Regions from separate parts of the Bradyrhizobium sp. WSM2254 genome, predicted to be linked through region 1. Evidence: riboswitches for the same ligand, from Rfam matches in the RefSeq annotation. Region 1 holds a riboswitch; the other holds the start of a gene.
The links. Region 1 has a riboswitch for S-adenosylmethionine ahead of A3M7_RS0101485 (O-succinylhomoserine sulfhydrylase). Riboswitches for the same ligand answer to the same signal wherever they lie in the genome.

Region 1 (3,443 bases):
AGCTGCTCGGCGACGACATCATCCGCTCCGTCGGCCAGATCAAGCTCGGGGTCAACGTGCCCGGGGATGTGCGGGCGTACCGGCCGATGTAGTTCGGCTGCGTAGCCGTAGGGTGGGCAAAGGCGCGCTCTTCGCGCGCCGTGCCCACCATCTATCGTTAGCTCAATAGTGAATGGTGGGAACGCTTCGCTTTGCCCACCCTGCTCGCTCCCCTCACGCCTTCTCCAGCGCCGCCGTCAGATCCTCGATCAGATCGTCCGCATGCTCGAGCCCCGCGGAGAAGCGGATGAAGCCCTCGCTGATGCCGAGCGCGGCGCGGTCTTCCGGCTTCAGGCGCTGATGCGTCGTGGTCGCCGGATGCGTGACGAGGCTCTTGGCGTCGCCGAGATTGTTCGAGATCTTCGCGAGCTTGAGCTCGTTGAGCACGCGGAACGCGGCCGCCTTGCCGCCCTTGACCTCGAAGCCGACCAGCGTCGAGCCGCCGCGCATCTGCTTCTTCACCAGCGCCGCCTGCGGATGATCGGCGCGGCCGGGATAGATCAGCCGCGAGATTTTGGGATGGCTCGCCAGCACCTCGGCGACGCGGGCCGCGGTGTCGGTCTGCGCGCGCACGCGCACGGCCAGCGTCTCCAGGCCCTTGAGCAGAACCCAGGCGTTGAACGGCGAGATCGACGGCCCGGTCTGGCGCATGAAATTGTGGAGGTGCTCGGCGATGAAGGCTTCCGAGGACAGGATGATGCCGCCGAGGCAGCGGCCCTGGCCGTCGATGTGCTTGGTCGCGGAATAGACCACGACGTCGGCCCCTAACGCGAGCGGGCTCTGCCAGATCGGGGTTGCGAACACGTTGTCGACGACGAGCCGCGCGCCGCCCTTGTGCGCGATCTCGGCGATCCCGGGGATGTCGAGCACGTCGAGCGTCGGATTGGTCGGGCTCTCCAGGAAGAACGTCTTGGTGTTCGGTCGCAAGGCCCGCTGCCACTGGTCGAGATCGAGGCCGTCCACCAGCGTGGTCTCGATGCCGTAGCGCGGCAACAGGTCCTGGATGACGTAGAGGCACGAGCCGAACAGCGCGCGGGAGGCGACCACGTGGTCGCCGGCCTTCAGCGGCGCCAGGATCGCGGTCGTTACCGCGGCCATGCCGGTCGCGGCCGAACGCGCCGCCTCGGCGCCCTCGAGCTCGATCATGCGGCGCTCGAACATCGCGATGGTGGGGTTGGAGTAGCGCGAATAGATGAAGCCGGGATCCTCGCCCTTGAACCGCGCCTCGCACTCCTCGGCGCTGTTGTAGACGTAGCCTTGCGTCAGGAACAGCGCCTCCGACGTCTCGCCAAATTGCGAGCGCAGGGTGCCGGAATGGACCAGACGGGTTTCGGGGCGGTAAGCAGCAGGCGACTTCGACATAGGTACCTCCGACATGACCGTCTCGTCGAAAACGGTCACAAAAAAACCGGCCTGGATATATCCACGGGCCGGGATCACAGAGGTCCCCGGCCTGTTTAGCGACTTATTTAACGTGGCTGCAAGCCGGCCGGCTCAAATCACCACGGGATAAGTGATGCTCATATTCCGCAATGGCCTTTCCGTCAAGGCGTCCATCGGATAGCCGTAAAAGGCTAGTATTTCCCACATGTCCGGATGCGTTTGACCCCTGACGAGGACCCCCGGTTGAGTTTCACGATTGCCGCCGACGCCAATGGTATCCTGCCCGACCGCATGATCGCGGCGATGGCGGAGGGCGGCCTCATCCTGCCCGCCTACGACTTCGTCGAAAGCCAGATCCAGCCGGCGAGCCTCGATTTGCGTCTCGGCGACATCGCCTATCGCGTCCGCGCCAGCTTCCTGCCCGGTCCCGGCGCCACGGTGGCCGAGCGCATCGACGAGTTGAAGCTGCACGAGTTCAGCCTTGCCGACGGCGCGGTGCTCGAAACCAACTGCGTCTACATCGTGCCGCTGCTGGAAAGCCTCGCGCTGCCGCCGGAGATCGTCGCGGCCGCGAACCCGAAGAGCTCCACCGGCCGGCTCGACGTCTTCACCCGCGTGATCGCCGACGGCACCCGCCGCTTCGACATGATCGGCGCCGGATATCACGGCCCGCTCTATGCCGAGATCAGCCCGAAGACGTTTCCGGTGCTGGTGCGCGAAGGCTCGCGCCTCTCGCAGGTGCGCTTCCGCACCGGTGACGCCATCCTCAATGCCGACGAACTCGACGCGCTGCATGCGTCCGAGCGCCTCGTCGACATCGACGATGCCGATCTGTCCGGCGGCGTCGCCGTCTCCGTCGATCTGTCCGGCGAGAAGGCCAGCGGCTTCGTCGGTTATCGCGCCAAGCGCCACACCGGCGTCGTCGATGTCGATCGCCGCTCCGGCTATTCCGTCGAGGACTTCTGGGAGCCGATCTCGGCCCGTCCCGACGGCAGCCTGATCCTCGATCCCGGCGAGTTCTACATCCTCGCCTCGAAAGAGGCCGTGCAGGTGCCGCCCGACTTTGCCGCTGAGATGGTGCCGTTCGATCCGCTGGTCGGCGAATTCCGCGTGCACTATGCCGGCTTTTTCGATCCCGGCTTCGGCTATGCCGGCGCCGGCGGGCTGGGATCGCGCGCCGTGCTGGAGGTGCGCTCGCGCGAAGTGCCGTTCATCCTCGAGCACGGCCAGATCGTCGGCCGCCTCGTCTACGAGAAGATGCTGGCCCGCCCCGACGCGATGTACGGCCAGCGCATCGGCTCGAACTACCAGGCGCAGGGATTGAAGCTCTCGAAACATTTTCGGGTGTAGCCACATCCCCAACTGTCATGCCCCGGCTTGACCGGGGCATCCAGTACGCCGCGGCGTCTCGATTCAATCACAACGGCCTCTGGAATACTGGATCGCCCGGTCTTCGCCGGGCGATGACAGCGAATGTGTGGCGTGTTGCGCCGCCTCAGCCGCGATGACACACTCCCGCAAAACAACAAGCCGGGAGCGAACATGACCGCCGCAGCCGACTCCGCGCAGGACGCCCAATGGAAACGCTGGCGCGCGGTCGCCGATCTCTATCACGCCTATTTCACCGGCCTCATCCTGACCGTGGTCACGCGGCGCGGTACGGCGGATGCCGCGGAGTTCGTCTTCCGCGTGTTCCGTCGCCAGCAGCAGGAGCGTTTCCTGCCGGGGCTTGCGAAGCTCGGCCTTAGCCATCTGCCGCCGGCGGTCGCGGCTGCTCAATATCACTATCTCTCCAACTGGATCGGCGGCGTACATGTCGAATACATGTATGAGAGCGACGTTAAGGCCTGGATCCGCTATCCGCCGCCGCGCTGGATCTGGAAGGGCACCGCGATCTGCGGCGTGCCGGGCGAGGTTTCTCGCGCGATGCTGCGCGGCTGGCACGCCAACAACGGCGTGGCCCTCGGGGATCTGCGCCTCGGCTTCGTCTGCACCAAGCAGAGCGTCGACGGCCAGGACGG
Region 2 (3,443 bases), on a different contig from region 1:
GTAGCCGGATGGTTGTCGTTCCGGGGCGCTCGAAGAGCGAACCCGGAACCTCGAGATTCCGGGCTCGCGCTTCGCGCGCCCCGGAATGACGCCTACAGCGTCACTTCCCTCCGCCGCGCGTCAGCAGAAACACGCCCTGCTCGCCGAACATGTTCCACACCCACCAGGGCAGGTTCAGCGGCACTGGGCGGCCATAGAGATCGAGTGCCACCGAGCGTTCCATCTTGACGTTGATCTCGTCGCAAAGCTCGACGAAATCCTTGATGGTGCAGAAGTGGATGTTGGCGGTGTCGTACCAGGTCGCCGGCAGGTTCTCGGTGCGCGGCATGTGACCGCCGATCAGAAGCTGAAGCCGCATCTTCCAGAAGCCGAAGTTCGGGAACGACACGATGGCGCGGCGACCGATGCGCAGCAGATTCTCCAGCACCACACGCGGCTGCCGCGTCGCCTGGAGCGTCTGCGACAGGATCACGTAGTCGAAGGCATCATCGGGATAGTTCACGAGGTCGGTGTCGGCGTCGCCCTGCACCACTGCGAGGCCCTTGGCGACGCAGCGGTTGACGCCCTCGCGCGACAATTCGATGCCGCGGCCATCGATGCCGCGGGTCTCCAGAAGCTGGAGCAGATCGCCGTCGCCGCAGCCGACATCGAGCACCTTCGAGCCCGGCTTGACCATTTCGGCGACGAGCAGATGGTCGGCGCGAAAATGACCTGATCGTTCCGAGTCAAGGCCGCCCAGCGGCAGCACTTCCTGCGCTGACATCCTAACTACCCTTGTGAGCTATTCTTGCCGTTGAGTCCGCGCGCCTTGCCTGCCGATTCCAGGAAGGCGCGGGCGATGTCGAAGAATTCGGGCACGTCGAGCAGGAAGGCGTCATGGCCGCGATCGGTCTCGATCTCGGCAAACGACACCCGCGCGCTCGACGCATTCAGCGCATGCACCAGCGCGCGCGATTCCGAGGTCGGAAACAGCCAGTCGCTGGTGAAGGAGACCACGCAGAAGCGCGTCTTGATGCCGGTGAACGCCTTCGCCAGCACGCCGCCATGGTCGCCGGCGATGTCGAAATAGTCCATCGCGCGCGTCAGATAGAGATAGGAGTTGGCATCGAAGCGCTCGACAAAGGACGAGCCCTGGTAGCGCAGATAGGACTCGACCTGGAAGTCGGCGTCGAACGAGAAGGTCGGCAGTTCGCGATCCTGCATGCGCCGGCCGAACTTGCGATGCAGTGCGGCGTCGGAGAGATAGGTGATGTGCGCAGCCATCCGTGCAACCGCAAGGCCACGATGCGGATGGATGCCATGATCGGCATAGCCGCCATTGTGCCAGTCGGGATCGGCCATCACAGCCTGGCGGCCGAGCTCGTGGAAAGCGATGTTCTGCGCCGAGTGCCGCGTCGAGCAGGCAATCGCCAGCGCGGAATACACGCGCTTGGGGTAGGCCGCCGTCCATTGCAGCACTTGCATGCCGCCCATCGAGCCGCCGACCACCGCGAACAGCGTGTCGATGCCCAGCCGGTCGATCAGCATAGCCTGCGCGCGAACCATGTCGGGGATGGTGATGACCGGGAAATCCAGGCCCCACACCTTTCCGGTCGCGGGATTGATCGAGGCCGGCCCGGTCGAGCCCATGCAGCCACCGATGACATTGGCGCAGATGATGAAGTATTGGCTCGGATCGAGCGGACGGCCCGCACCGACCAATGTTTCCCACCAACCGGGCTTGCCGGTGACGGGGTGCACATTGGCGACATGCTGGTCGCCGGTCAGCGCATGGCAGATCAGGATCGCGTTGGAGCGGTCCGCGTTGAGCTCGCCATAGGTCTGGTAGGCGATCCGGAACGGCGAAAGATCGACCCCGCAGTCGAGCGACAACGGCTGATCGGCGCCGAAATGCGCGACGAGCGAACTCGGATGATCCACCTCATGCGACCGTTCATCGGCACTGATCGCGGGACTGGGAATCGACGTGACGCCAACCATCTCTGACCATCGACCTCGTTTGCGATCGGACTTCCGATCGCGACTGACATCAGGCCATAAAAAACCCGGCCTGAACGATAGGTTCGGCCGGGATCGAAAGCGTCCCCGGCCTGTTTAGCGAGTTTTTTAACGTGGCTGCAAGCCGGCCGGCTCAAATGACCACGGAACAGGCAAAACCTAGCGGCTTGGACGGTTTTCGTCAAGATACGGTCCGGATTGACCAAATTCGTCCCCGTCGCGTCAGCCGAAAAGGCCCAATTTCCCTTTGCATTTCTCTTTGCTTTCGCCGCTCCGACTGCCTAATCAAGACACCGACCGCAGCGGGTCCGACCTGATGGACCCGCATTGGAACGCCTCTCAACAGCACTTGCCAGATATGTCTCAACGTCCGCCCGCGCCACCATCGTTGCAGGAATTGCGCAAGGAGATCGACGCGATCGACGAGGGCATGCATCGCCTCCTGATGCAGCGCGGCGACATCATCGACCGCCTGATCCAGGTGAAGCAGACCCAGGAGGTCGGCTCGGCGTTCCGGCCGGCGCGCGAGGCCGACATGATGCGGCGGATCGTGGAGCGCCATCGCGGCATCCTGCCGCTCGACACGGTCGAGAGCATCTGGCGCGTCATCATCGCGACGTTCACGTACGTGCAGGCACCGTTCGCGGTGCATGCCGACATCTCGGTGAGCGAGCCCGCGATGCGCGATTCCGTGCGATTCCATTTCGGCTTCACCGTGCCTTACGTCGCGCATTTCAGCGCGCAGGCGGCGGTCGAGGCGGTGGCGAAATCCAAGGGCGATCTGGCGCTGGTCTCGGCGACGTCCAGCCGCACCCCGTGGTGGCTGGAGCTGGAAGCCGAAGGCGCACCGAAGATCATCGCGCGGCTGCCTTTCGTCGAACGCGCCGACCATCCGGCCGCGCTGCCCGTGTTCGCGATCTCGCGCGTCGCCGACAGCGCCCTGGTGACGGAGGTGGAGACCTTCAGCGTGCGCGTCTCCGGGTGGAATGCCGAGATCGCGCGGGCGCTGTCGCCGCTCGCCGACATCGTGGCGGTGCCCGATACCGCCTTCGACGGCGCGGCGCTGCTGGTCTCGGTCACGAGCGCGAGCAGCATCGACAAGATCAAGGCTGCCCTGATCGAGGCGGGGGCCTCGGTGCGCTCCACGGCCCTCGTCGGCAGCCACGCAACGCGCTATACGGTGCCCCCGACCGGGTCGAAATCGTAAGTCACGAGCCGCCTGCCATTCCGGAGTTGAAGATGTCCCGCCCCGTGCCGAACCCCGGCATTCTCGATATTGCGCCTTACACGCCCGGCAAGAGCCCGGTGCCGGAGCCGGGCCGCAAGGTGTTCAAGCTCTCGGCCAACGAGACGCCGTTCGGTCCCTCGCCCAAGGCGATCGCGGCCTTTAAGAACGTGGCGGATCATCTGGAAGACTATCCGGAAGGCACCTCGCGGGTGCTGCG

Region 2: linked by a shared signal. The riboswitch ahead of A3M7_RS0112725 (homoserine O-acetyltransferase) and the one ahead of A3M7_RS0101485 (O-succinylhomoserine sulfhydrylase) in region 1 are both predicted to bind S-adenosylmethionine.

What each region holds. Positions count from the first base shown of each region.
Region 1 is NZ_AXAB01000001.1:328,668-332,110, forward strand. Features, by position in the region: gene A3M7_RS0101480 (SGNH/GDSL hydrolase family protein) at 1-92, shown strand, start outside; gene A3M7_RS0101485 (O-succinylhomoserine sulfhydrylase) at 214-1,401, opposite strand; SAM riboswitch at 1,476-1,555, opposite strand; gene A3M7_RS0101490 (2'-deoxycytidine 5'-triphosphate deaminase) at 1,636-2,772, shown strand; gene A3M7_RS0101495 (hypothetical protein) at 2,965-3,443, shown strand, end outside.
Region 2 is NZ_AXAB01000017.1:156,037-159,479, forward strand. Features, by position in the region: gene metW (methionine biosynthesis protein MetW) at 101-763, opposite strand; gene A3M7_RS0112725 (homoserine O-acetyltransferase) at 769-1,980, opposite strand; SAM riboswitch at 2,074-2,153, opposite strand; gene A3M7_RS0112730 (chorismate mutase) at 2,357-3,205, shown strand; gene hisC (histidinol-phosphate transaminase) at 3,238-3,443, shown strand, end outside.